Regions from separate parts of the Pseudomonas sp. RA_105y_Pfl2_P56 genome, predicted to be linked through region 1. Evidence: predicted binding sites of a transcription regulator. Region 1 holds the regulator's gene; each other region holds the start of a gene.
The links. Region 1 encodes sigma-54, which starts transcription at its own class of promoters, with help from an activator protein. Its sites were predicted from a motif close to ANTGGCATNNANNTTGCTNT; they were not measured.
Positions count from the first base shown of each region.

Region 2: the regulator sigma-54 is predicted to act here: its motif matches at 3,430-3,449, upstream of AACY11_RS02695 (CmpA/NrtA family ABC transporter substrate-binding protein).
Region 3: the regulator sigma-54 is predicted to act here: its motif matches at 4,153-4,172, upstream of AACY11_RS14940 (flagellar basal body rod protein FlgF).

Region 1 covers NZ_CAXAPL010000005.1:24,514-34,219, forward strand. The annotation lists gene mlaE (lipid asymmetry maintenance ABC transporter permease subunit MlaE) at 1-218, opposite strand, end outside; gene AACY11_RS05155 (ATP-binding cassette domain-containing protein) at 218-1,027, opposite strand; gene AACY11_RS05160 (KpsF/GutQ family sugar-phosphate isomerase) at 1,304-2,278, shown strand; gene AACY11_RS05165 (KdsC family phosphatase) at 2,278-2,802, shown strand; gene lptC (LPS export ABC transporter periplasmic protein LptC) at 2,811-3,383, shown strand; gene lptA (lipopolysaccharide transport periplasmic protein LptA) at 3,370-3,915, shown strand; gene lptB (LPS export ABC transporter ATP-binding protein) at 3,915-4,640, shown strand; gene AACY11_RS05185 (RNA polymerase factor sigma-54) at 4,829-6,322, shown strand; gene hpf (ribosome hibernation-promoting factor, HPF/YfiA family) at 6,396-6,704, shown strand; gene ptsN (PTS IIA-like nitrogen regulatory protein PtsN) at 6,716-7,180, shown strand; gene rapZ (RNase adapter RapZ) at 7,183-8,040, shown strand; gene AACY11_RS05205 (HPr family phosphocarrier protein) at 8,056-8,331, shown strand; gene pmbA (metalloprotease PmbA) at 8,438-9,706, opposite strand, start outside.
Region 2 covers NZ_CAXAPL010000002.1:224,290-233,995, forward strand. The annotation lists gene rlmKL (bifunctional 23S rRNA (guanine(2069)-N(7))-methyltransferase RlmK/23S rRNA (guanine(2445)-N(2))-methyltransferase RlmL) at 1-1,419, opposite strand, end outside; gene rmf (ribosome modulation factor) at 1,949-2,164, shown strand; gene AACY11_RS02690 (quinone-dependent dihydroorotate dehydrogenase) at 2,322-3,341, opposite strand; gene AACY11_RS02695 (CmpA/NrtA family ABC transporter substrate-binding protein) at 3,577-4,788, shown strand; gene AACY11_RS02700 (ANTAR domain-containing response regulator) at 4,804-5,379, shown strand; gene AACY11_RS02705 (nitrate/nitrite transporter) at 5,635-6,846, shown strand; gene AACY11_RS02710 (bifunctional protein-serine/threonine kinase/phosphatase) at 6,854-8,524, shown strand; gene nirB (nitrite reductase large subunit NirB) at 8,863-9,706, shown strand, end outside.
Region 3 covers NZ_CAXAPL010000019.1:52,006-61,711, reverse strand. The annotation lists gene flgJ (flagellar assembly peptidoglycan hydrolase FlgJ) at 1-651, opposite strand, end outside; gene AACY11_RS14955 (flagellar basal body P-ring protein FlgI) at 663-1,751, opposite strand; gene flgH (flagellar basal body L-ring protein FlgH) at 1,779-2,474, opposite strand; gene flgG (flagellar basal-body rod protein FlgG) at 2,527-3,312, opposite strand; gene AACY11_RS14940 (flagellar basal body rod protein FlgF) at 3,358-4,098, opposite strand; gene AACY11_RS14935 (sigma-54-dependent transcriptional regulator) at 4,409-5,968, opposite strand; gene phhA (phenylalanine 4-monooxygenase) at 6,294-7,085, shown strand; gene AACY11_RS14925 (4a-hydroxytetrahydrobiopterin dehydratase) at 7,193-7,549, shown strand; gene AACY11_RS14920 (amino acid aminotransferase) at 7,549-8,742, shown strand; gene AACY11_RS14915 (hypothetical protein) at 9,013-9,144, shown strand; gene AACY11_RS14910 (hypothetical protein) at 9,215-9,397, shown strand; gene AACY11_RS14905 (MFS transporter) at 9,501-9,706, shown strand, end outside.

The DNA.
Region 1 (9,706 bases):
ACCATGCCGATGAAGATACCGGAGACCACGATGATCACCAGCGACATGACGCCCACCGAATGCAACTGTTTGACCAGCAGGCCAAAACCGCCGCTGATGCCGCCACGACCGATCAAGGCGTGAAACAGGAACAGCGTTGCACGACCAAACACCGCAATGGCGTCGATCGCCGCTTCGCCGAACCGGCGTACGCGTTCTATTAATGAAATTCTGCGCATCAGCGCTTCCCCAGAAGATCTGCGCGGTAATCCGTCGCTGGAAAGTGGTACGGCACCGGGCCGTCAGGATCGCCCGTCATGAACTGACGAATACGCGGCTCGTGCGAGTTCATCAATTCGTCCGGCGTGCCCTGCCCCAGCACCTGACCGTCGCCGACTATATAGAGGTAGTCGGCAATGCTCGCGGTTTCGGCCAGATCGTGGGACACCACGATGCTGGTGATTCCCAGCGCATCATTGAGCAGACGGATCAAGCGTACCAACACACCCATGGCGATCGGGTCCTGGCCCACGAACGGCTCGTCGTACATGAGGATCTGTGGATCGAGCGCAATTGCGCGAGCCAGAGCCACGCGACGCTTCATGCCGCCAGACAGCTCATCGGGCATCAACTCGATGGCGCCACGCAAGCCAACGGCCTGCAGCTTGAGCAGGACGATGTCGCGGATCATTTCTTCCGGCAATTGGGTATGAACGCGCAGGGGAAAAGCGACGTTCTCGAAAACATCGAGATCGGTGAACAGCGCACCGCTCTGAAACAGCACGCCCATGTGCTTGCGTGCATCGAACAGATCGCTGCGCGAAAGCTGCGGCAGGTTCTGACCGTTCACCCAGACTTCGCCACTGGAAGGACGCAACTGTGCGCCCATCAACCGCAGCAGGGTGGTCTTGCCACACCCGGAAGGCCCCATGATGCCGGTGACCTTGCCGCGCGGGATGCGGATATCGACGTTATTGAATATGCTGCGCGCACCGCGCTTGAAGGAGACTCCCTTCAGCTCGACCGCGTAGGCGTTATCGGCACTCATCTAAACTCCTTGCGATGCAGCCTCTCACTCGGACGCCTGGCTCTACTTAAAAAGCACTTACATCCCGGGCAGGCCGAACTGGCGGCGAACTATATCACTGCAAAGGCCAAGCGCCCAAGGCTTGTACCGGGCTGTATTCAACGGTAAGGGGGAGACTGGAGGCCGTTTTGCCGGGTTTTGGTCGCGGGGAATGCTAAAGCACGACGAACTTGCGTGAGGCTTTGCAACATAACCGCTATAATCGCCGCCTTTTCATCGGGCTATACGATTTCTGACATGAGCCAATCCAGCGACCTGATTCAATCGGCACAACGCACCATCCGCCTCGAAATGGAAGCCGTAGAAGGCTTGTTGCCCCATATCGACGCCGATTTCGTACGCGCCTGCGAGATGATTCTGGCCAGCAAGGGCCGTGTGGTGGTGGTCGGCATGGGCAAGTCCGGACACGTCGGCAACAAGATTGCTGCGACCCTGGCCAGCACCGGCACCCCGGCTTTTTTCGTACATCCGGCCGAAGCCAGCCACGGCGACATGGGCATGATCACTCGCGATGACGTGATCCTGGCCCTCTCGAACTCCGGCTCGACCAACGAAATTGTCACCCTGCTGCCTTTGATCAAGCGTCTGGGCATCCAGTTGATCAGCGTGACCGGCAACCCGGCCTCGCCACTGGCGAAGGCTGCCGAGGTCAACCTCAACGTTCACGTCGAGCACGAAGCCTGCCCGCTGAACCTGGCGCCGACGTCCTCGACCACCGCTGCACTGGTCATGGGTGACGCCCTGGCCGTTGCATTGCTGGAAGCGCGCGGCTTTACCGCTGAAGATTTTGCTTTCTCTCACCCGGGCGGTGCGCTGGGTCGTCGTCTGTTGCTGAAAGTGGAAAACGTCATGCACAGCGGGCAAGAGCTGCCACAAGTGCAACGCGGCACTCTGCTCAAGGACGCTCTGATGGAAATGACCCGCAAGGGTCTGGGCATGACCGTGATTCTTGAAGCCGACGGCAAGCTCGCCGGGATTTTCACCGATGGCGATTTGCGCCGCACGCTGGATCGCAGCATCGACATCCGCAGCGCGACCATCGACCAGGTGATGACAGCCCACGGCAAGACCGCCCGACCCGAGATGCTCGCCGCCGAAGCCCTGAAAATCATGGAAGACCACCGAATCAACGCGCTGGTAGTTGTCGATGAGGAAGATCGCCCGGTCGGCGCCTTCAACCTCTCCGACCTGCTGCGCGCAGGAGTGATGTAATGAGCACCGATCTGCTGCAACGCGCAAAAGCGATCAAACTGGCGGTTTTCGACGTCGACGGCGTCCTTACCGACGGACGCCTGTACTTCCTTGAAGACGGCAGCGAGTTCAAGACGTTCAACACCCTCGACGGTCAAGGCATCAAAATGCTGATGAACGCTGGCGTGCAGACCGCCATCATCAGCGGCCGTAAAACGTCCGTGGTCGAGCGCCGAGCGAAAAACCTCGGCATCGCGCACCTGTTTCAGGGCCGCGAAGACAAATTGGTGGTTCTGGACGGTCTACTTGAGCAACTGGGCCTAAGCTATGAACAGGTCGCCTACCTCGGTGACGACCTGCCCGACCTGCCGGTGATCCGCCGCGCAGGCTTGGGCATGGCCGTGGCCAACGCCGCTGATTTCGTCCGCGAACACGCCCATGGTGTGACCCGGGCCCGCGGCGGCGAAGGTGCCGCCCGTGAATTCTGCGAACTGATCCTGCGCGCCCAGGGCCGCCTCGATGCGGCCAACGCCGCGTACCTGTGAGCCAAAAAATGTTCAGCAAAAAATTTCGTAACTTCCTGCTCTTCGCCTGTATAGCCGCGATATTCGCGGCGGTCGGTTATTGGAACATCAGCCCGGAACGCTTTCTCGACAAACCGCCAACCTCGTCGGTAGACACCCCTATCGACTGGTATGCGACCAACACGCATACCTTGCAATACCTTCCGGACGGCAAAGTGCAGTATGAAATGACGTCCGACAAGGCCGAACACGTCAAGGCGACCGACATCACGCTGGTGACCAAGCCCGACCTGAACATGTACCGCGGGACAGCGTTCCCATGGCACGTGACCAGTGAGCGCGGCGAAGTGAACTCGGGCGGCACCGAAGTCGAGTTGATCGACTCGGTACGCGTCAAGCGCACCGATGAAAAGAACCGCGACACCCTGATCACGTCGACTCGCATGACGGTGTTCCCGCAGCAGCAATATGCGCAGACCGCGCAACCCGTTAGAATCGACGGCGCTGGGGGTGTATCGACTGGCGTGGGAATGAAAGCGTATCTGAAGGAAAGCAGGATACACCTGCTATCGAACGTAAGAGGACAGTATGAGGCTCGTTAAAACCCTCCCTATTTTGCTCAGTCTGGGCGCAGCACTGGGAAGCGTGAGCGCCTGGGCTCTGCCGAACGATCAAGAGCAGCCGATCCGCATTCAGGCCGACGATGCCCAACTGGACGACAAGAATGGCGTTGCCACCTATAAAGGCGACGTGATCATCACTCAGGGCTCGATGAAGGTTACCGGCAACACCGTGACCATCACTCGCACTCAGGCCGGTGACATCGACGTGGTGACCTCGGTGGGCAACCTTGCCTACTTCGAGCAACTGCAAACCGCCGGCGACAAGAAACCCGTTCAAGGCTGGGGCGTAACGATCCAGTACCACGCAGCGCAGAACCGCGTCGTGCTGATCGACAAGGCCAAGGTTGTCGACAAGGACGACAACATCACCCAAGGCGAGAAAATCGTCTACGACACGGTGAAGAAACTGGCCAGTGCCGGCCGTGCCACCGGCAGCAAGGTCACCGAGTCGCGTCCGCGCATCGACATGGTGATCCAGCCGAAGAAGAAAACCGACGAGAAAACCCAGTAATGGCCACTCTGAAAGCTCAGCATCTGGCCAAGGCCTATAAAAGCCGCCAGGTCGTGCGTGACGTCAGCCTGTCGATCGACAGCGGCCAGATTGTTGGCCTGCTCGGCCCGAACGGTGCCGGCAAGACCACATGCTTCTACATGATTGTCGGCCTGGTACAGGCCGATCAGGGCCGCGTGCTGATCGACGATCTGGACGTCAGCCACCAGCCAATGCACGGTCGCGCAAAGGCAGGTATTGGCTATCTACCGCAAGAAGCCTCGATCTTCCGCAAGCTGTCGGTGGCCGACAACATCATGGCCATCCTCGAGACTCGCCAGGAGCTCGACAAGGCCGGCCGTCGCAAGGAGCTGGAAAGCCTGCTGCAGGAATTTCACATCAGCCACATCCGCGACAACCTGGGCATGAGCCTGTCCGGTGGTGAACGCCGCCGAGTTGAAATCGCGCGTGCTCTGGCAACCGCACCGAAATTCATCCTGCTCGACGAACCGTTCGCCGGTGTCGACCCGATCTCGGTCGGCGACATCAAGCAGATCATCCACCACCTCAAGGCCAAGGGCATCGGCGTACTGATCACCGACCACAACGTGCGTGAGACGCTGGATATCTGCGAAACCGCTTACATCGTCAACGACGGCCAGTTGATTGCCGAAGGCGACGCAGAAACCATCCTGGCCAACGATCTGGTCAAGGAAGTGTATCTGGGTCACGAGTTCCGCCTGTAAACGCGACAGCGCCCGGAGAGACGCGCGGGCGCTGTATCGATTCAAGCAGGATTTAATACGCTTTAATTGTTACAACGCTCTAGGCAAACACTTCAGTTTCAGGCATATAATTTGCTTAAGTTTGGCGCTTCGGCGCTCTGTAGTGGATGGCGCATGTGCGCCGGCGAATAAGGTGTTAAGCCCCTGCCATGAAACCATCGCTAGTCTTGAGAATGGGCCAGCAGCTGACGATGACACCGCAGCTGCAACAGGCCATCCGTCTGCTCCAATTGTCGACCCTGGATCTGCAACAGGAAATCCAGGAGGCCCTGGAATCCAATCCGATGCTCGAACGCCAGGAAGAAGGCGACGACTTCGATAACTCGGACCCTCTGGCCGACAACGCCGAGCAAAAGCCCAACACCGAAATTCAGGAACCGTCCTATCAGGAAACCGCTCCGACGGTGGACAATCTGGAAGATGGCGAATGGAGCGAGCGTATCCCCAACGAGCTTCCGGTCGACACGGCCTGGGAGGACGTCTACCAGACCAGTGCCAGCAGCCTGCCCAGCAGCGATGACGACGAATGGGACTTCACCACTCGCACCTCCGCCGGTGAAAGCCTGCAAAGCCACCTGCTGTGGCAGCTCAATCTCGCGCCGATGTCAGACACCGACCGACTGATCGCCGTCACCCTGGTCGACTGCATAAACAACCAGGGTTACCTGGACGAAACCCTCGAAGAAATCCTCGAAGCGTTCGACCCGGAACTGGACATCGAACTGGACGAAATCGAAGCCGTTCTGCACCGCATCCAGCAGTTTGAACCCGCTGGCATCGGCGCCCGCAACCTCGGCGAATGCCTGTTGCTGCAACTGCGCCAGTTGTCGGCGAAGACACCATGGCTGACTGAAGCGAAACGTCTGGTCACCGACTACATCGACTTGCTCGGCAGCCGCGATTACAACCAGTTGATGCGGCGCATGAAGCTCAAGGAAGATGAACTGCGTCAAGTCATCGAACTGGTGCAGAGCCTCAACCCGCGTCCGGGCTCTCAGATCGAATCCACTGAAGCCGAATACGTCGTCCCTGACGTCATTGTGCGCAAGGACAATGAACGCTGGCTGGTCGAACTGAATCAGGAATCAGTGCCCCGCCTGCGGGTCAACGCCCAGTATGCCGGCTTCGTAAGACGCGCCGATACCAGCGCCGACAACACTTTCATGCGCAACCAGTTGCAGGAAGCCCGCTGGTTCATCAAGAGCCTGCAAAGCCGCAACGAAACCCTGATGAAAGTGGCCACCCAGATCGTCGAGCATCAACGCGGCTTTCTGGAATACGGGGACGAAGCCATGAAGCCACTGGTGCTGCATGACATCGCCGAAGCGGTTGGCATGCACGAATCGACGATTTCCCGAGTGACCACGCAGAAGTTCATGCATACCCCGCGCGGTATCTATGAACTGAAATACTTTTTCTCAAGCCACGTCAGCACCTCCGAAGGCGGTGAATGCTCGTCCACGGCGATCCGCGCGATCATCAAAAAACTGGTTGCTGCGGAAAATCAGAAAAAGCCGTTGAGTGACAGCAAGATCGCTGGTTTACTGGAGGCACAAGGCATTCAGGTGGCTCGCCGCACCGTCGCCAAGTACCGCGAGTCCCTCGGGATCGCGCCTTCGAGCGAACGCAAGCGGTTGATGTAAGCCACGTTACAGCGTTCCAGTGGCAGGCTATCCAGCCTGCCGCTTTATGCACTGGCAACGAAGGAGAAGCTGTATGCAAGTCAACATCAGTGGACACCAACTGGAAGTGACCGAACCTCTGCGCACCTACATCAACGAGAAACTCGAACGATTGGAGCGCCATTTCGACAAGATCACCAACGTACAAGTCACGATGTGTGTCGAAAAGCTCAAGCAGAAAATCGAAGCCACCTTGCATATTCCCGGCAGTGAAGTGGTCGCCAACGCGGAACATACCGATATGTACGCCGCGATCGACGCCCTGACCGACAAGCTGGATAAACAACTCAAAAAGCATAAGGAAAAGACCCAGAGCCTGCTCCAGGGCGCTACCGGTCGATAACCCCCCACTCCATGATCCGACTTGAAAATATCCTGACCCCCGGCCGTTCTCTTGTGAACGTGCCGGGCGGCAGTAAAAAGAAAGCCCTCGAACAAATTGCCAACCTGATCGCCCGCGAAGTGCCGGCGCTGGAGATGCAAGATGTCTTCGAGGCCCTGATTGCCCGTGAAAAACTCGGTTCCACCGGTTTTGGCAACGGCATCGCCATTCCTCACTGTCGCCTCAAGGGTTGCATTGAGCCTGTCAGCGCTCTGCTTCACCTCGACGCCCCTATCGATTTCGATGCGATCGACGGCGCCCCCGTTGATCTGTTGTTTGTACTGCTGGTCCCAGAAGCCGCTACCGATGCGCACCTGGAGTTACTGCGTCAAATCGCCAGCATGCTCGACCGCAAGGAAGTACGCGAAAGACTGCGCAGCGCTGCCGGCAGTGAAGCCTTGTACCAAGTGGTACTGGAAGAGCAGAACAGGCATTAATCATGCGCTTGATCATCGTCAGTGGCCGCTCCGGCTCGGGCAAAAGCACCGCACTGAATGTCCTTGAGGACAGCGGTTACTACTGCATCGACAACCTGCCGGCAGGCTTGTTGCCAGAACTGGCTGAACGCGCACTGATACACACCGAATTGGCACAACCGCTGGTGGCCGTGTCGATCGATGCGCGCAACCTGCCGAGCCATCTCTCGCGTTTCCCCGAGTTGCTGGAAGAAGTCCGCAGCCGCCACATCCAGTGCGATGTGCTTTATCTGGACGCCGACGAAGAAACCCTGCTCAAGCGTTTTTCGGAAACCCGTCGGCGTCATCCACTGAGCACTGCCAACCGCTCACTGGCCGAAGCGATCAGCGATGAAACCGCCCTGCTCGGCCCAATCGCCGATCTGGCCGACCTGAAGATCAACACCACCCACCTGAACCTGTACCAGTTGCGCGACACCATCAAGTTGCGCCTGCTCAATCAGCCTGAACCCGGAACAGCATTTCTCGTTGAGTCATTCGGCTTCAAACGCGGCATGCCGGTCGATGCAGACGTGGTGTTCGACGTGCGCTGCCTGCCCAACCCGTACTGGAAGCCAGAGCTGCGCGCGCAATCGGGTCTCGATGCGCCGGTGGCCGAATACCTGGCGGCGCAGCCGGAAGTCGAGGAAATGTTCCAGGACATTTACGCCTACCTGCACAAATGGCTGCCGCGTTTCGCCGCGAGCAATCGCGCCTACGTCACCATTGCCATCGGCTGCACCGGCGGGCATCACCGCTCCGTCTACCTGACCGAACGCCTGGGTCAGGCCCTGCACAAAACCCTGAAGAACGTCCAGGTTCGCCACCGCGACCTCACTTAAAGGATTCACACCGCGATGCCTGCTCTGGAAATCGAAATCATCAACAAACTGGGCTTGCACGCCCGGGCGTCGGCCAAGTTCGTCGGGGTTGCAGGTCAGTATCCGGATTGCACGATCAGAGTAGGCCGCACACCAGAAACGGTAGTGGATGGCAAAAGCATCATGGCGATGATGATGCTGGCTGCCGGCAAGGGCACAAAAATCTATTTGAGTACTGAAGGACATCAGGAACAAGAAGCGCTGGATGCGTTGGTGGCGTTGATCAACAACTTCTTCGACGAAGGTGGCTGATCGTCGAACAATCAAAAAATCGCAGCCTCGGCAGTGCCAGGGGCCGGCATAAAAAAGGCGCGCCACCCAATCGGATGGCGCGCCTTTTTTGTGTCGCGGGCGGGGCTTAGCTGCCCGCCACCGTCATCCGTTCGATCAACACGGAACCAGTGCGAATATTGCTGCGCAGCTCCAGATCGTTACCGACCGCGACGATCTGCTTGAACATATCGCGCATGTTGCCGGCGATAGTCACTTCCTGCACCGCGAACTGGATTACGCCGTTCTCGACCCAGAATCCCGCCGCCCCGCGCGAATAGTCACCCGTGACCATATTCAAACCATGGCCCATCAACTCGGTGACCAACAGCCCACGCCCCATGCGCCGCAGCAGTGCGGCCTGATCCTCATCGCCATGAGTGACAAACAGGTTGTGTACGCCGCCAGCGTTGGCCGTACTCGGCATACCGAGCTTGCGACCGGAATAGGTCCCAAGGATGTACGACACCAACTCACCTTTTTCGACAAACGGTTTGGCATAAGTCGCCAGGCCGTCACCGTCATACCAGGCGCTGCCCATGGCACGCATCAGATGCGGACGTTCGTCGATGGTCAGCCATTCCGGGAACAGTTTCTGCCCCAGCGTGCCTTCCAGGAACGACGATTTGCGATACAGACTGCCGCCGGATACCGCCGACAAGAAACTGCCAAACAAACCGCCTGCCAGTTCTGCAGAAAACAGCACCGGCACCTCGCAAGTCGGCACCGGACGCGCCCCCAGACGGCTCGCCGCCCGTTGTGCAGCGCGTTGGCCGATGCTTACCGGATCCGCCAGCAAAGTGCCCTGACGGTTCACGTCGTACCAGTAATCGCGCTGCATCTGGCCGTCGGCCTCGGCGATCATCACGCAACTCAGGCTGTGTCGCGTCGACGCGTAGCCACCAATGAAACCATGGCTGTTGCCGTAAACGCGGCAGCCTTGATGGGTGCTGAGGGTGGTGCCATCGGCATTCTTGATCCGCGCATCAGCATCAAATGCCGCCGCCTCACAGATCAAAGCCTTCTCGATGGCCTGCTCCGGCGTGATATCCCATTCGTGGAACAGATCGAAATCCTGCTGATCCCTGGCCATCAGCGCAGCATCAGCGAGGCCCGAAGCTTCGTCCTCGGAGGTGTGCCTGGCAATGGCGAGTGCGGCGGCAACGGTTTCGCGAATCGCCTCAGGCCCCGTGGCAGACGTGCTGGCAGAGCCCTTGCGCTGACCGACGTACAGCGTGATGCCAAAGCCCTGATCGCGGTTGAACTCGACAGTTTCGACTTCGCGCTGGCGGACCGATGTCGAAAGGCCCTGCTCCAGCGACACCGCCACTTCACAGGCACTGGCGCCCTGACGCTT
Region 2 (9,706 bases), on a different contig from region 1:
ATCAATGCCTTCGCGCTTGACCCACTTGCTCATGGCCTTGAGGTTTTTTTGCAGACGGTTGGCAAACATCTGCCCGCCTTCGCTCAAGCGCGGCTGCTCGATCACTGGTGCTGGGGCTGGCGTCGGTTTGATCGGATTGCCGTTCTTGTTGAATTTGCGCTCTTGTGGCTCGTCCGGGGTTTGATCGTAAGCGGCTTGCTCACGCTCGGCCTGACGCTGTTCCGGTGTGCGACGCTCACCGGTGACAAACTGATCCGGCAGCACTTTGATCAACAGCAGCTTGCACGGCAGCGCACCGTTCCAGAACGAATACTGCTTGTGGCTGCGAATGCCCATGCGCTTGCCCAGATCCGGCGCGCCGGTGAACACCGCCGCTTCCCAGTTCAGGCAGGCCTGACGCAGGCGCTCGCCGAGGTTCTGGTAGAGGTAAAGCAGGCTGGCTTCGTCACCCAGACGCTCGCCGTACGGCGGGTTGCAGATCACCAGACCTTTCTGGTTCTGATCCGGACGCGGCTCGAACGTCGCGACTTCGCCCTGGTAGATCTTGATCCACTCGCTTAAACCCGCACGTTCAACGTTGTTGCGGCCCGGTTGAATCAGGCGCGGGTCCGCTTCGTAACCGCGAATCCACAGCGGCGTCTTGGCCAGACCGGCAGCGGCACGCTGGGAAGCTTCTTCGTGGAGTTTCTTCCACAGCGCCGGGACGTGACCGAGCCACGCGGTGAAGCCCCACTGCTCACGACGCAGGTTCGGCGCCATATCGGCGGCGATCATGCCGGCTTCGACGAGGAACGTACCGACACCGCACATCGGGTCAGCCAGCGCGCCGCCTTCAGCCGCAATGCGCGGCCAACCGGAACGGATCAGAATCGCCGCCGCGAGGTTTTCCTTCAACGGCGCCGCGCCCTGCTGCAAGCGATAGCCGCGCTGGTGCAGGCTGTGGCCGGAAAGGTCGAGGGACAGAATGGCTTCGCCGCGATCCAGACGCAGGTGAATGCGCAGATCCGGGTTCAGCTTGTCGATGCTCGGGCGATCGCCCTGCGGGGTACGCAGTTTGTCGACAATGGCGTCTTTGACTTTCAAGGCGCCGAAGTGGGTGTTGTCGATACCCGAGCCGTGTCCACTGAATTCAACGGCCAGGGTGCCGTCGCTGAGCATGTGGTCCTGCCACTCGACGTCGAGCACGCCGTGGTACAGGTCTTCAGCGTCTTTCATCGGAAAACGCTTGAGCACCAGCAGCACACGGTTAGCCAGACGCGACCAGAGGCACAGGCGATAAGCGGTTTCCATGGTCGCCATGCCACGCACGGCGGACGTGTGCTCGCGGGCGTCTTCAAGGCCAAGCCCGACGGCTTCCTCGATGAGCAGGCCTTCAAGGCCTTTGGGGCAAGTGAGGAAGAGTTCGAAACGATCGGACATGGTTTTTCCAGAGCCTTTGGCTAGTGAATCGGCAACGCATTGCCGATCCGGTTTTCAATCAGGCGCTTTTCTAAAAGAACGCCCGCGTGGCACGAAGGTGTGCCATTCCATCCCCGCTGCTCGGGTTAAAAGAGCTTAGATGCAAGGACAGATAAAAACGTGGTGAAACAAATTGCCGTAAAACGACCCTTCGTCGAATAGTACCTGACGCTAAACGTGGGTCATTCTCACTAAAGAATTAACCCCATCATCCAGCGCGGAGCCGATCATACCGGGGTTTGCCTAAAGAACACCCATGAAACCCGTCGGTACTTATGGCAATAGCACTATTTTTGTTACGTGCTTATGACAAAACGATCATTCCATCGGTGTGACTCATTGGTTAGAACTGAGCACAGGTTGACGTTGAAACGGCGTCAACACCTTGGCTCGCCACGCCGGCAGCGAGCCGCCAACGGCAGGAGTTTTCTGCCAGACCTCGATTGAGGTCAACGCGTCAAGAACAGTCAACAAGTGAGGGAAACACCCTATGAGAAGACTTAAGCGTGATCCGTTGGAAAGAGCATTTTTGCGCGGATATCAATATGGCGTTGGTGGAAAATCCCGTGAGCTTTGCCCATTTACTCTACCGTCGGTACGCCAAGCCTGGATCAACGGCTGGCGAGAAGGACGCGGCGACAACTGGGACGGTATGACCGGCACTGCGGGAATCCACAGACTCAACGAACTTCACGCCGTCGGCTGACACAGGGCATTTACTCCGACACGACAATCTGAATGTTTAACGCATTAACCACGCACGTCCTTCCCGGACGGCGGGCTGCGGCCCAGGGGCTCCTTCGAGGAGCCCTTTTTTATGCCTGAATGATCATTTTTTGTGCTGGACCACATAACCTGCGAAATCAGCGCAGGGCAGCGATGGCGTCGACCGACTCACGAATCAACGCCGGGCCTTTATAGATGAAGCCAGAATAAATCTGCACCAGGCTCGCACCGGCCGTGATCTTCTCAGCCGCATGTTTGCCTTGCGTGATACCGCCAGCGGCAATGATCGGCAAACGACCACCCAACTCACCCGCCAGCACCTTCACCGTGTGCGTGCTCTTGTCTCGCACCGGCGCGCCCGACAGACCACCCGCCTCATCACCATGCTCCATGCCTTCAACACCCACACGGCTCAGGGTGGTATTGGTCGCAATCACCGCGTCCATCCCGGTTTCGATCAACGCTTGCGCGACCTGCGCAGTTTCTTCGTCAGTCATGTCCGGAGCGATCTTGATCGCCAGCGGCACATGTTTGCCATGACGCAACGCCAGTTCGGCGCGGCGCGTGGCCAGGTCGGCCAGCAACTGTTTGAGCGAATCACCGAACTGCAAACTGCGCAGACCCGGGGTGTTCGGCGAGCTGACGTTGACCGTGATGTAACTGGCGTGGGCGTAGACTTTGTCCAGGCAGATCAGATAATCGTCCACGGCACGCTCGACCGGGGTGTCGAAGTTCTTGCCAATGTTGATGCCCAGCACGCCTTTGTATTTGGCCGCTGCGACGCGCGCCAGCAGGTTATCGACACCGAGGTTGTTGAAGCCCATGCGATTGATGATCGCCTCGGCTTCCGGCAGGCGGAAAATCCGTGGTTTCGGGTTGCCTGGCTGTGGGCGTGGAGTCACGGTGCCGATTTCGACAAAACCGAAACCCAGTTGCGCGAAGCCGTCGATGGCCGCGCCGTTCTTGTCCAGACCGGCCGCCAGACCCACCGGGTTCGGGAACTCCAGCCCCATGACCGTCACCGGCATCTTCGCCGGTGCCTTGCACAGCAAGCCATTGAGGCCCAAACGCCCACCCGCGCCGATCAGATCCAGCGACAGATCGTGGGAGGTTTCCGGGGAAAGTTTGAACAACAGCTGACGGGCCAGGGAATACATGGGCGGCGATGACTCGGGCGGCGAAAAGAGGCGGCGATTATAGCCGTGCATCGACCTGCCGCGCGAGGCGCACACGCAAATCGTGGTGACTGGCATATGCCTTGCACTTTCATCGTCATCAGCTCACAGGCCAACGGCGGCGTGCGGGCAATGACAATGGCGTCGTCCTCGGGTTTTGCCTGCGCAAAGCCTGGGACGGCGTTTTTTTTGAAGGCGGCTTTTGCAGGTGCACTCGATGAATGAACCCTCCGTCGGGCCGCTGGCCTGGGTCAACGGCAGTGATGCCCCGGAAAAAAGCGCAATCAACCTGGGTTTCATGGCCCTGAGCGATTGCGCCTCCGTGGTCGTCGCTGCCACTCAGGGCTTTGCCCAACCTTATGGGCTGACCCTGAACCTGAAACGCCAGACGTCGTGGGCCAATTTGCGCGACAAACTGGTCAGCGGCGAACTCGACGCCGCCCACAGCCTCTACGGGCTGATTTACGCGGTGCACCTGGGCATCGGCGGTGTTGCTTCGACCGACATGGCAGTGCTGATGGGCCTGAATCAGAACGGCCAAAGTCTCAACCTGTCCCACGGTCTGCAAAACCTCGGCGTGACCAGTCCTGAAGCACTGGATCGTCATGCGCACCAAAGCCGCGCAAAACTGACCTTCGCCCAGACGTTCCCCACCGGCACTCACGCGATGTGGCTTTATTACTGGCTGGCGAGCCAGGGCATTCATCCGTTGCAGGATGTTGAGAGCGTGGTGGTGCCGCCACCGCAAATGGTCGCGCACCTGCAAGCCGGGCGCATCGATGGTTTTTGCGTCGGGGAGCCGTGGGCAGCCAGCGCGGTACAGCAGGATCTTGGTTTTACATTGGCCACCAGCCAGACCATCTGGCCCGATCACCCGGAGAAGGTTCTCGGCTGCACCCGTGCCTTTGTCGAGCAATACCCCAACACCGCGCGGGCGTTGGTGATGGCGATCCTTGAAGCCAGTCGTTTTATCGAACAAAGCCCGCAGAATCGCCGCAGCACTGCGCAGTTGCTCAGCGCGCCGCAATACCTGGACGCGCCGACGTCGTGTATCGAACCGCGCTTTCTCGGTGACTATGCCGACGGCTTGGGCAATCGCTGGCAAGATCCTCACGGCTTGCGCTTTCACGGCAAGGGCGAAGTCAATTTGCCGTACCTGTCCGACGGCATGTGGTTCATGACTCAGTTCCGCCGCTGGGGGTTGCTGCGCGAAGATCCGGATTACCTCGCCGTCGCCCGCCAGGTTCAACAACTCGACATCTACCGTGAAGCCGCGACCGCCGTGGGCGTTGCCGCGTGGGCTACGGACATGCGCAGCAGCGAGTTGCTCGACGGCAAAGTCTGGGACGGCAGCGACCCGGCCGGTTACGCCCGCAGTTTCAAGCTGCACGCTCTGAGCGACGACGCTCCTCTTCTCGCCCGACGCTGACAGGAGACCGTGAACATGTTGCGTATTCTGCTGATCAACGACACGGCGAAAAAAGTCGGACGTCTGAAGACCGCGCTGACCGAGGCGGGTTTCGAGGTAATCGACGAGTCCGGCCTGACCATCGATCTGCCCGCGCGCGTCGAAACAGTGCGCCCGGACGTGATTCTGATCGATACCGAGTCACCCAGTCGCGATGTCATGGAGCAAGTGGTACTGGTCAGCCGCGACCAGCCAAGGCCGATTGTGATGTTCACCGACGAACATGACCCCAGCGTGATGCGTCAGGCGATCAAGTCCGGGGTCAGTGCCTACATCGTCGAAGGTATTCACGCACAACGGTTGCAGCCGATTCTTGATGTGGCCATGGCCCGCTTCGAGAGCGATCAGGCCTTGCGCGCGCAACTTCAGGCCCGCGACCAGCAACTGGCAGAACGCAAGCGCATCGAACTGGCCAAGGGTTTGTTGATGAAGATGAAGGACTGCAACGAGGAAGAGGCCTACACCCTGATGCGCCGCCAGGCCATGAGCCGCCAGCAGAAGCTGATTCAGGTGGCGGAGCAGATCATTGCCATGAGTGAGTTGCTGGGCTGAAACCGATATCGCGAGCGGGCGTACCTTGATCTCAACCTGTTGGCACAAATCTGGCTAGGCATTCAACACAGGTAACCAACGGCGGTTGCCCCACCCTCGACAAAGACGTCGCTCACCCGTTCGCCCCTCCCGGCGAGTCAGGTAGCGGCGTTTTTTCGTTTTGGCCCCACAGACCGGGGTCGGTGGTGCGGCCGTGGCGGCGCCCCACCTGCTGTGCATGACTCCTTTCGAGACTCTTTTCAGCTGAGGTGCGCGATGAATTCAAGCTTCTGGAAATCCGGCCATACCCCGACCCTGTTCGCAGCCTTCCTCTATTTCGACCTGAGCTTCATGGTCTGGTACCTGCTCGGCCCGTTGGCGGTGCAGATCGCCGGCGACCTGCACCTGACCACTCAACAACGCGGCCTCGTCGTCGCCACACCGATCCTCGCTGGCGCCGTACTGCGCTTTGTGATGGGCATGCTCGCCGATCGCCTGTCACCAAAAACTGCCGGAATGATCGGCCAGGTCATCGTGATCTGTGCACTGTTCGGCGCCTGGAAACTTGGCATTCATAGCTACGAACAGGCGTTGATACTGGGCCTGTTCCTCGGTATGGCCGGCGCGTCGTTTGCCGTGGCCCTGCCATTGGCGTCGCAGTGGTATCCGCCGCAGCATCAGGGCAAAGCCATGGGCATTGCCGGTGCGGGTAACTCCGGCACCGTGTTCGCGGCACTGATCGCCCCGGTACTGGCTGCATCCTTCGGCTGGAGCAACGTCTTCGGTTTCGCCCTTATTCCGTTGATCCTGACACTGGTGCTGTTCACCTTGCTGGCGAAAAACGCCCCCCAGCGGCCAAAACCCAAAGCCATGGCTGACTACTTCAAAGCCCTTGGCGACCGTGACAGTTGGTGGTTCATGTTTTTCTACAGCGTCACCTTCGGTGGTTTCATCGGCCTGGCGAGCGCCCTGCCCGGCTACTTCAACGATCAGTACGGTTTGAGCCCGGTGACCGCCGGTTACTACACCGCGGCCTGTGTGTTCGGTGGCAGTTTGATGCGGCCACTGGGCGGCGCCCTGGCTGATCGTTTCGGCGGCATCCGCACCTTGCTGGCGATGTACACCGTCGCGGCTATTTGCATCGCGGTTGTTGGTTTCAACCTGCCAAGTTCCTACGCGGCGCTGGCGCTTTTCGTCTGCACCATGCTCGGTTTAGGGGCAGGCAATGGTGCGGTTTTCCAACTGGTCCCCCAGCGTTTTCGCCTGGAAATCGGCGTCATGACCGGGCTGATCGGCATGGCCGGCGGTATCGGCGGTTTTGCGTTGGCGGCGGGCATGGGTGCGATCAAACAGAGCACCGGCAGCTATCAATTGGCGCTGTGGTTGTTCGCCAGTCTTGGCGTGCTGGCGTGGTTTGGTCTGCACGGGGTCAAGCGTCGCTGGAGAACCACCTGGGGGTCGGCGGCGGTGACGGCGGCGCGGGTCTGAAGAGTCCATGGCCCTGCAACTGAGTTTTGCCCAGGCCAGTGCCACCGGCCCGCGCGCGGAGAATCAGGACGCCTTGCGTCTGGTCACGCCCGCTCCGGCGCTGGCAGCGAGCAAAGGTTATCTGTTCGCCATCGCCGACGGTGTCAGCCAATGCGCCGATGGCGGACTCGCTGCACGCTCGACCTTGCAGGCCCTGGCGCTCGACTATTACGCCACACCGCAAACCTGGGGCGTGGCGCAGGCACTTGAGCGCTTGCTGATTGCGCAGAATCGTTGGTTGCAAGCCAACGGCGGTGGGCAACCGCTGCTCACCACAGTCAGCGCTTTGGTCATGCGTGGCCAGCGCTTTACCCTCGCCCATGTCGGCGATTGCCGGGTCTATCGCTGGCAGGCCGACCGCTTGCAGCGCATCTCCCAGGATCACGTCTGGGAGCAGCCGGGCATGCAACACGTACTCAAGCGTGCGCTGGGGCTGGATCAGCATCTGGTGCTGGATTTCCTTGATGGTGAGCTGCGCGCGGGCGAGTGTTTCGTGCTGCTCAGCGATGGCGTGTGGTCGACCCTGAGCGATACCGCGATTGCGGCCATTCTGCGCGACCAGCCGGATCTCGACAGCGCCGTACAGACGCTGGTCAACGCCGCGCACCTGGCGGGCAGTCAGGACAACGCCAGTGCTTTGCTGGTGCGGGTCGATGCCGTCGGTGAGGCGAGCATCGGTGACGCATTGATTCATTTGCAGCAATGGCCACTGCCGCCGCCGTTGAAAAACGGGCAGATGTTCGAAGGCTGGCAGGTGCAAGGCGTTGTCGGCAAGAGCCAGCAATCGCTGCTCTATCGAGTCATTGATGGGCAAGGTCGGCGCTGGTTGCTGAAAACCCTGCCGACGCGTCTGGCCGATGATCCCCAGGCCGGGCAGGCCTTGCTCTCGGAAGAATGGTTCCTCAAACGTGTCGCCGGCAGACATTTTCCCGAAATCCATGCCGGCCATCAGCGCCAGCATTTGTACTACGTGATGCGGGAATATGCCGGGACGACGCTGGCGCAGTTGTTTCAACAAAACGCTCCACTGCCCCTGGCGCAATGGCAAGACATTGCCGAGCGCTTGTTGCGGACGGTGGGGCTGCTGCATCGGCGGCAGATCCTGCACCGCGACATCAAGCCGGAGAATCTGCATCTGGGCGACGACGGGGAGTTGCGGCTGCTGGATTTCGGTCTGGCGTATTGTCCGGGGCTTTCGCAGGACACGCCTGCCACATTGCCCGGCACACCGAGCTACCTCGCCCCGGAAGCCTTTCGCGGCGACCCACCGAGTGCGCAACAGGATCTGTACGCGGTAGGCGTGACGCTCTATTTTCTGCTGACGGGGCACTTTCCCTATGGCGAGGTCGAAGCCTTCCAGCGGCCACGATTCGGCGTGCCGGTGAGTGCCGGTCGCTACCGCCCGGACGTACCGGAATGGGTCGCACAAAGCCTGGAGCGCGGTGTGGCTGGCGACCCGCAACAACGATTTGAAACAGCGCAAGAATGGTTATTGGTGTTGGAACAAGGGGAACGACGCAGCCTCAGCGTGCGGCCCAGGCCTTTATTGGAGCGTGAGCCTTTGAAGGTCTGGCGGACGATGGCGTTGCTGGCCTTGTTGGGGAATCTGGTGCTGCTGGTTTTGTTGTTTCACAGTTGAGACCGCGAAAGCGTCGGCCAGGCCAGCGCAAATTCATCAGCCAAACGCTCCACGAACGAGCAACCCGCCTCGATTCGGTGCAAAAAACCGGCAGTAACATACGGTTTCCCCCAATAAACCCGGCAATGCATCACTTGGCACAACCACTGCATTGCTCCGTTCACCACACATAAAGCCCAACCTTCAACGACGAAGGCCCGGCTTCCCGAGAGAACGGGACCAGGACAAAGGCGTCCTCGCTAGGCAACTAGCGGGACGCCTTTTTTTGTTTGCGCAAAATTTGTCGAGCAACGCCTGACTGCCCACAAGAGGCCAGCCGAAGCTCCCCGGAGAACCTGATGAAAAAACTCAAACTGGTGATGATCGGCAATGGCATGGCCGGCGTCCGCACCCTGGAAGAACTGCTCAAACTGAGCAACGAGCTGTACGACATCACGGTCTTCGGCGCCGAGCCGCACACCAACTACAACCGCATCCTGCTGTCCCCGGTGCTGGCCGGCGAGCAAACGTTCGAAGAGATCGTGCTCAACGACCTCGACTGGTACCTGGAAAACAACATCAAGTTATTGCTCAACCGCAAAGTGGTGGAGATCGACCGGGTCAAACGCCGGGTGATCGCCGAGGACGGCACCGAAGCCGAATACGATCGCCTGCTGATTGCCACCGGCTCGACGCCGTTCATCCTGCCGATTCCCGGCAACAACTTGCAGGGTGTGATCGGTTACCGCGACATCGCCGACACCCAGGCGATGATCGACACCGCGAAAACCCACAAACACGCCGTCGTCATCGGCGGTGGCCTGCTGGGCCTCGAAGCCGCCAACGGCCTGATGCTGCGTGGCATGCACGTCACCGTGGTGCACATCGGCGAATGGCTGCTGGAGCGGCAACTGGACAAAACCAGCGGCCAACTGCTGCAAACCGCCCTCGAATCCCGTGGCCTGCATTTCCGCCTGTGCGAACAGACCCAGGCCCTGCACGACGCCGGCAATGGCCGCGTCGGCTCGGTGCAGTTCAAGAACGGCGACATCATCCCCGCCGATCTGGTGGTCATGGCCGCCGGCATCCGCCCCAATACAGAACTGGCGGAAAAGGCCGGCATCCCATGCAACCGCGGAATTCTGGTCAACGACACCCTGCAAACCTATGACCCGCGCATCTACGCCATCGGCGAGTGCGCCA
Region 3 (9,706 bases), on a different contig from region 1:
AGCGCGCTGTGGCAATTGTGTCGCGGCGTTCGTCGCAGTGGCCGACGGCACCAGACCCGCGAGCAGGCGATCAGCCAGTTTCGGTGGCAAAGCCAAACGCCGCTGATTGATCAATGCCATGTCGTTGCGATGGTCCAGTTGCGTGTTCGGCGCATTGACTGAACGCGAGGCCCACAATGGACGTTCGCCATTGAGTCGCGACAACGGGCCATGGGTGGCGACCGTGCCAGCGGCAATCGGCGTTGCCACGGCAGCAGCCTTGGCTTTGGCTTCTTCCTGCTTGGCGGCGGACGCGGCCGCCGCCAAGCCGGACGCCAGGGGCTTGTTCTTCGACATCTGGCGCATCAGCACGTCGGCCAGACCGATACCACCGCCCTCGCGGGACAGCGACACGGCCAGTTGCTGGTCGTACATTTTCTGATACTGCTTGGCCGCCGGCGTGTTGAGCGGATTGTCCTGCCCCAGCGCCTCGGTGGCCGAACGCATCGACTTGAGCATCTCGCCGAGAAACAGCGACTCGAACTCCTGCGCCACTTTGCGCATGTTCGCATCGCTGTCCTTGTCGCCAACCTTGAGCTGGTTCAGGCGATTGAGGTCAGAGTAAGAACCCGAATCGCTGCTACTGACCAGCCCGCTCTTGCGCATGTCCATGGTCGTCGTCCTCAGATCACGATCAGGTCGGCTTGCAACGCGCCGGCCTGCTTCAGTGCTTCAAGGATCGCCATCAAGTCACCCGGCGCCGCGCCGACCTGGTTCACCGCCCGGACGATCTCGTCGAGGGTGGTGCCCGGGCCGAACTTGAACATTGGCTTGGCTTCTTGCTGGGCATTGACCCGCGAGCGCGGCACAACGGCAGTCTGGCCGTTGGACAACGGGCCCGGCTGGCTGACGATCGGGTCTTCGGTGATGGTCACGGTCAGGCTGCCGTGGGTGACGGCGGCTGGCGAGACTTTCACGTTCTGACCGATGACGATGGTGCCGGTACGCGAGTTGATGATGACTTTGGCCACCGCCTGACCGGGGTCGACTTCAAGGTTTTCCAGAATCGACAGATAGTCGACACGCTGGCTCGGGTCGAGCGGTGCGGTGACGCGAACCGATCCACCATCAACGGCCTGCGCCACACCAGGGCCGAGCATGTCGTTGATCTTGTCGACGATGCGCTTGGCAGTGGTGAAGTCAGAACGATTGAGGTTCAGCGTCAGGCTGTTGCCCTGATTGAAACCACTCGGCACCGAACGTTCCACCGACGCACCGCCAGGAATACGACCGGCCGACGGAACGTTGACAGTGATCTTCGAACCGTCGCGACCTTCGGCATCAAAACCGCCCACCACCAGGTTGCCCTGAGCGATGGCGTAGACATTACCGTCGATACCCTTGAGCGGCGTCAGCAGCAACGTGCCGCCGCGCAGGCTCTTGGAGTTACCGATGGACGAAACGGTGATGTCGACTTGTTGACCCGGTTTGGCAAACGCAGGCAGATCGGCACTCACCGACACCGCCGCGACGTTTTTCAACTGCACGTTGCCCGACCCTGCCGGCACCTTGATGCCGAACTGCGAGAGCATGTTGTTGAAGGTCTGCAGGGTGAACGGCGTTTGCGTCGTCTGGTCACCGGTGCCATTCAGCCCGACCACCAGGCCATAGCCGATCAACTGGTTGGAACGCACGCCGGAAATGCTGGCGATGTCCTTCAACCGTTCGGCTTGTGCATTGAAGGCCGCCGACAACAAAAACGCGGCCACCATAAGGCTTCTGAAATTCAACGTAGCCACCTAGAAAGGGAACAGCGGGCTGAGGAAGAAACGGTCGAACCAGCCTGGCTGACTCGCATCGGCAAACGAGCCGGTGCCCGAGTAGGTGATGCGCGCATCGGCGACACGGGTCGACGACACGGTGTTGTCAGTGGCGATGTCATCGGCACGTACCAGACCGGCGATCCGCACCAGCTCATCGCCGGTATTGAGGGTCATCCACTTCTCGCCGCGCACAGCGATGATGCCATTGGGCAGCACGTCGGCCACGGTCACGGTAATCGAACCGGTCAGGCTGTTGCTCTGGCCGGACTTGCTGTCGCCCTTGGTTGCGCGGTCGCCGCTGTAGCCGACGTCCAGGCTCAGATCAGTACTGCCCAACGGGTTGTTGAGGGTACCGCTGCCGCCAAACAACGAAGTCAGGCCGATGCCGGTCTTGCTGTTCTTGGCCACTTGCGAGTTGGCGTTTTTGCTCGCCTGGGTTCTCTCGTTCAGGGTGATGGTGATGATGTCACCGACCCGGAACGCCTTGCGGTCGCTGTACAGGTTCTGCTCGAAGCCGGCCTGATAGATCGAGCCGTTGTTGGCTGCCGCCGGCAACGGCGTGCGCGGCAACACCGGAGCGTAGTAAGGGTCATTGGGCTTGGGCGTCGGAGCGACGCAGCCCGCGAGCGAGACGACTCCACTCAATGCCAGAACAGATACGAAGCGATTCATGACCCTACCTCACGGTGTTGCAGGCGACCTCATGGCCGCCTCATAGACTTGATTACAGATTCTGCGTTACGAACGAGAGCATCTGGTCGGCGGTGGAGATCACCTTGGAGTTCATCTCGTAAGCGCGCTGAGTGGTGATCATGTTGACCATCTCTTCAACGGTGCTGACGTTGGAGGTTTCCAGGGTGTTCTGCAGTGTGGTGCCGAAACCGTTCAGGCCCGGCGTACCGACTTGCGGCGCACCCGACGCAGCGGTTTCCAGGAACAGGTTGTTACCCACCGCTTGCAGACCGGCCGGGTTGATGAAGTCGGCGGTTTGCAGGTTGCCGATCACCTGGGATGCCGGGTTACCGGCAACGGTGATCGAGACGGTGCCATCACGACCCACAGTGAAGGTCTGCGCATCGTTCGGGATGACGATGGCGGGTTCCAGGGCGAAACCGCTGGCATTGACGACCTGGCCATTGGAATCGAGGTGAAAAGTACCGTCACGGGTGTAGGACGTGGTGCCGTCCGGCTGCAGAATCTGGAAGAAACCGCGACCATCAACGGCCAGATCCAGCGGCTGCTCGGTGGTTTGCAGGCTACCGGCGGTGAAGTTTTTCTGCGTACCGACGATGCGCACACCCGTACCCACTTGCAGACCCGACGGCAGCTCGCTGTCCTGAGTCGACTGGGCGCCTGGCTGACGCTTGATCTGATACAGCAAGTCCTGGAATTCGGCGCGATCACGTTTGAAACCCGTAGTCGAGACGTTCGCCAGGTTGTTGGAAATGGTCGTCAGGTTGGTGTCCTGGGCGGACAGACCTGTTTTGGCAACCCATAGAGCCGGAAGCATTCGATTCTCCTCGTGCGCCTGTTTTACGGCGCGACGTTCTGATAATTAGCTGATCTGCAAGACCCGAGCCATGGCCTGGTCGTCGTCTTTGGCGGTGTTCATCATCTTGACGTGCAACTCGAACTGCTTGGCCAGGGCCAGCACCGATGTCATCTCTTCCACGGCATTGACGTTGCTCGACTCCAGGAAACCCGACACCAGTTTGACATTGGCATCGGCCGGCGCAGGCTTGCCGTCCTTGGTGTAAATCGAGCCATCGAGGCCCTTATTCATGTTCTTGATGTCCGGGTTGACCAGTTTGATCCGGTCCACCTCTGCCATGACGCGCGGGCCTTCGCCCATCGCACGAATACTGATGGTGCCGTCTTCACCGACTTCGATCTGCTGCTCGGGCGGCACGGCGATCGGACCGCCATTGCCCATCACCGGCATGCCGTTGCCGGCGCGCAGTACGCCGAGGGCGTCGACATTCAGGCTGCCGGTACGCACGTAGCTTTCGCCACCGTTCGGGTTCTGCACGGCGATCCAACCATTGCCGGCCACGGCGACGTCGAGGTCACGGCCGGTCTGCACCAGCGAGCCTGGGGTGAAATCAGTGGCGGGACGTTCGCTCATGGCATACGCACGCGCCGGAAAGCTGTCACCGAACACCGGCATCGAACGCGCCTGCTCCAGGTCGCGCTGAAAACCATTGGTGGAGATGTTCGCCAGGTTGTTGGCATGCGCCTTTTGCGCCAGTGCGTTCTGGCTGGCGCCGGTCATTGCCACATAAAGGTACTTGTCCACACTCTTTCCTCTGCATGCCGGACGTTTGCCGCCCACCGCTGTACTGCTGAGCCATAAGCAATTTGCAGACCAACTTTTTTCTGGCGGCTTCAGGCCCGGCAAACAAAGGACTTGAGGGGTTTTGCGCGAACGGGAGAAATGTATCGAAGTCGAAAAACCGGCGGTGTTATGCCGGTAGGTGGCAAAGCCTGGCGCTGAGGCTGTCGGTACCAACGCCTTCGCGAGCAAGCTCGCGCCCACAGCGATTGCATTGCAAATGTGCAAGCAGGCTTGCTCGCGAAGAGGCCATCATTACCCACACATGTTTGGGCTATGAATCGGTTTTACCGACTTCATACTCCCGCAACTTATTGGCAATGGTCGTATGCGAAACCCCCAACCGCTTGCCTAATTGCCGACTGCTCGGATGCTCGGAATACAACCGCTCCAGCACTGCTTTCTCAAAGCGCCCGACAATCTCGTCCAAACCACCCTCCAGCGAAAAATCGCCAAGCGGCTGACGCACGCCGTAATCCGGCAGACGAATATGCTCAGCCTTGACCGTACCGCCATCACACAGCGAAACGGCCTGGAACAGCACGTTTTCCAACTGCCGCACATTACCCGGCCAATGGTAATGACTAAGCCGGTCCATCGCCGCCGGTGCCAGTTTGGGCAGCGAACACCCGATCTGCCGACTGGCCTGATCGAGGAAGTGCTCCACCAGCGGCGTCAAGCCATCGAGGCATTCACGCAACGGTGGAATGTGCAGCGAAAGCACGTTCAAGCGGTGATACAAATCCTGGCGAAACTCACCGCGCGCGCACAGCTCCGACAAGTCGACCTGCGTGGCGCAGATCACCCGCACATCCAGATAAACCTCTTCGTCGCTGCCGACCCGACGGAAACAGCCATCCTGCAGAAAACGCAGCAACTTCACCTGCAAACGCGGGCTCATCTCACCGACGCCATCGAGAAACAAGGTGCCGCCCGCCGTCAGCTCCAGCAGCCCGAGTTTGCCTTCGGCGCGCGCACCTTCGAAAGCACCCGGGCCATAGCCAAACAGCTCGGTCTCAGCCATCGACTCCGGCAGCCCCGCGCAATTGAGCGCCATCAACGGCGACTGCCCACGCGGACTGGCGAGGTGGCAGGCGCGCGCCAGCAACTCCTTGCCCGTGCCGGTCTCACCCTCTATCAATAAAGGTGCGTCCAATGGCGCCATGCGTCGCGCCTCGCGCACCACCGCGGCCATGACTTTCGAGCTTTGGAAGATGCTGTCGAACCCGCGCAACTCTTGTTTGCGCACGTTATAGATGCGCTCGCCGACGCGGTCGGCGCGATGCAACGTCAACACCGCACCAGCCATGGCTTCGCTGTCGTCGTGCTCTGATTGCAGCGGTGCGATGTCGGCCAGAAAGACGTCACCCTTGACCTTGACCCGCATACCGTTGATTCGCGATTTGTTGGCGCGCACCAGTTCCGGCAAATCGAAATCCTCGGCATAGCGCGAGAGCGGAATCCCCGGCACCTCATCAACCCGTACGCCCAGCAACTGTGCCGCCGCCCGGTTCGCCGCGACAATCGAGCCGCCCATGTCGATCGACAGCACCGGGAATTCCAAGGCGCCGAGCAAGGCATTCAACTCCATGTGCCGTCGCTCGCTGGGCATCAGCCCTACTCGCTTGACCCCGAACACCCCGGCAATCGCCTCGAACTTCGGCCGCAGCGCCTGGAACTGGATATTGATCAGGTTGGGACAATGCAGATAGATCGCGTTGCCGTGCTCACCACCGACCTCGCCGCGCGCGACGTTGATTCCGTAAGCCACCAGCAGGTTGAGGATGTCGCGCAAGATACCGATGCGGTTCTGGCAGTGGACTTTGATGCGCATAGAAAAGGCCTGACAAGGATTAGGTTGAACACAACCCCTGTGCAAGCAAGCGGCTCCCACAGGGTTTTGCGGCGCACCCTGGTCTCACTTTTCTGTCGAGGCGCGCAGATAGTCGTCAAGATTATGTGACACCCAATAGCCTTTTCAAACCTGAAAATCGCAGCAAACGCGAAGCAGACTACAATCCGTAACGAATACTTTACGAAAATCGACGATCTTTCCTACAAGGACGCCATTCAACCCGCTGCAAATCAACACGCTCTCGAGTCATTCTGAGTCCATCGCTGGACATAACAAGAACGAATTCCCCTAGCAGGAGAGCAGCATGAAGCAGACGCAATACGTGGCCCGCGAGCCCGATGCGCAAGGTTTTATCGACTACCCCGCCGAAGAACACGCGGTGTGGAACACGCTGATCACTCGCCAACTGAAAGTGATCGAAGGCCGTGCGTGCCAGGAATATCTGGACGGTATCGAACAACTCGGCCTGCCCCACGACCGCATTCCGCAACTGAGCGAAATCAACAAGGTGCTCGGTGAAACCACTGGCTGGCAGGTCGCTCGCGTCCCGGCACTGATTCCCTTCCAGACGTTCTTTGAACTGCTCGCCAGCAAGCAATTTCCGGTGGCCACGTTTATTCGTACCCGCGAAGAACTCGACTACCTGCAAGAGCCGGACATTTTCCACGAGATTTTTGGTCACTGCCCGCTGCTGACCAACCCGTGGTTCGCTGAATTCACCCACACCTACGGCAAACTCGGCCTGCAAGCGACCAAGGAAGAGCGCGTGTACCTGGCGCGCCTGTACTGGATGACCATCGAGTTCGGCCTGGTCGACACCCCGCAAGGCAAGCGGATCTACGGCGGCGGCATCCTGTCCTCACCGAAAGAAACCGTTTACTGCCTGTCGGACGAACCTGAGCATCAGACATTCGATCCGCTGGAAGCCATGCGCACGCCGTACCGCATCGACATTCTGCAACCACTGTACTTTGTCCTGCCAAACCTCAAGCGCCTGTTCGACGTGGCCCATGAAGACATCATGGCCATGGTCAGACAAGGCATGCAGTTGGGTCTGCATGCACCAAAATTTCCGCCGAAACCAAAAGCGGCGTGAACCGTGGCTTTTGCTTACAAGTGAGTCTGTCCGTTAGCGCCACTTTGGTTTAGCGTGGCGCAATTGACGACCGTTATAAAAAAAACACTCGATTCAGGAATCCAACCATGTCCACTTTGAACCAAGCCCACTGCGAAGCCTGCCGCGCCGATGCGCCACAAGTCAGCGACGAAGAACTGCCGATCCTGATCAAGCAGATCCCTGACTGGAACATCGAAGTACGCGACAGCATCATGCAGCTGGAGAAAGTCTTCCTGTTCAAGAACTTCAAACATGCACTGGCCTTCACCAACGCCGTCGGCGAAATCTCCGAGGCCGAAGGTCACCACCCGGGCCTGTTGACCGAGTGGGGCAAAGTCACCGTGACCTGGTGGAGCCACTCGATCAAAGGCCTGCACCGCAACGACTTCATCATGGCCGCACGCACCGACGAAGTGGCCAAGACCGCAGAAGGACGCAAGTAATGCACTTCGACGCCATTGGCCGGGTACCCGGCGACCCGATCCTCGGTTTGATGGAGGCGTATGCGCAGGACAGCAACCCGCGCAAATTCGACCTGGGTGTTGGCGTCTACAAGGATGCCCAAGGCCTCACGCCAATCCCCGAGGCAGTGAAGATCGCCGAGGCACGGCTGGTCGAAAGCCAGGACACCAAAACCTACATCGGCGGCCACGGCAATCCGTCGTTTGGCAAAGTCATCAATGAGCTGGTACTGGGTGCTGACTCGAAGTTGATCGCCGAACAACGCGCCGGCGCTACTCAGACCCCGGGCGGCACCGGTGCCCTGCGTCTGGCCGCCGACTTCATCGCGCAGTGCTTGCCGGGCAAAGGCGTATGGCTGAGCAACCCGACCTGGCCGATCCACGAAACCATTTTCGCGGCGGCCGGCGTCAAGATCAGTCACTACCCGTATGTGGGCAGCGATAACCGTCTCGACGTCGAAGCCATGCTCGCAGTGCTCAATGAAGCACCGAAGGGCGATGTGGTGCTGTTGCATGCGTGCTGCCACAACCCGACCGGTTTCGACCTGAACCACGACGACTGGCAGCGCGTGCTGGAAGTCGTGCGCCGTCGCGATTTGCTGCCGCTGATCGACTTTGCCTACCAGGGCTTTGGCGATGGTCTGGAGCAAGACGCGTGGCCGACCCGCTTGTTCGCCGCGCAACTGCCGGAGTTGCTGATCACCAGTTCCTGCTCGAAGAACTTCGGCCTGTATCGCGACCGCACCGGCGCGCTGATCGTCTGCGCGAACACCGCCGACAAGCTCATCGACATTCGCAGCCAACTGGCCAACATCGCCCGCAACCTGTGGTCGACCCCACCGGATCACGGCGCAGCCGTTGTAGCGACCATCCTTGCCGATCCAGAGCTGAAAAGCCGCTGGGCCGACGAAGTGGAGGCCATGCGTTTGCGTATCGCGCAATTACGCAGCGGTTTGGTCGAGGCGCTGGAGCCCCATGGTCTGCGTGAGCGTTTTGCGCACATTGGCGTGCAGCGCGGAATGTTCTCTTACACCGGCCTGTCACCCGAGCAAGTGAAACAACTGCGCGAGCAACACAGCGTTTACATGGTCAGCTCAGGCCGGGCGAACGTGGCCGGTATCGACGCCACACGCCTCGCCTTGCTGGCACAAGCGATCGCTGACGTCAGCAAATAGATCCAGCCACACAAACCGCTGTGGGAGCGGGCTTGCTCGCGAAGGCGCAGTGTCAGTCGACAATTAAGTTGCCTGATACACCGCCTTCGCGAGCAAGCCCGCTCCCACATTTACTTTGCGGTGATCTTTGTTTTTGCTCCCCCTGCGGCCATTTGTCGCAATAATTCGAATTAAAAGTCTGATTGTCATTTTTCCTGCTGTATCCTGCTCAGGCTTTCAAAAAGCGCGGATCTACCAGATCTATCAACAGACTTAGCGAGGAGCGCAACCATGCACGAGATTCCTAATCTCCCCTTCCCAAGCCTGCACGTACCTGAGCAGACGACCACGCAACAAGCCGGCGCGGGGCAGCCCGAACCGAAAGAAGCCGTTGAGAGCCGTCCGGCCGACAGCGAAGAGTAACCCCGCCGTACAGACCGTGTGGAAAGCGCTAACATGCGCTTTCCACACTGCCTGAAACCCCGAGCCCGCCATGACCGACGAATTCTCCGAAAGCCAAGCCGCCGTTCTGATCGGTGCCACCGAGAAAATGATCGAAATCTGGAGTCGGCTCTCCCCCGAGAAGCAAGCCGCCCTGCTCGCCCGTTTCGGCAGCGAAGAGAACGCACTTGCCGCACTGGTCACCACGCAACTGGTCGCCCCCGCCAAACCCTGAAACCGTCGACCGGCAAATAGTTTTACTTTTCCCCGCCCCTGAAACGTTCGCGCCGGTATCATGAGCAGCCTATCTAATCTGCTGCTCCCGTGGACCTTTACCCATGTCGTTCTCTATGTCAGAGCCCCAGCGCCCCCTGGCGGTCACGCTGCAAGTCGTTTCCATCGTCCTCTTCACCTTTATCGGCTATCTGAACATCGGCATTCCACTCGCTGTACTGCCGGGCTACGTCCACAGCGACCTCGGTTTCGGCGCGGTAATCGCTGGCCTGGTGATCAGCGTGCAGTATCTGGCCACCCTGCTCAGCCG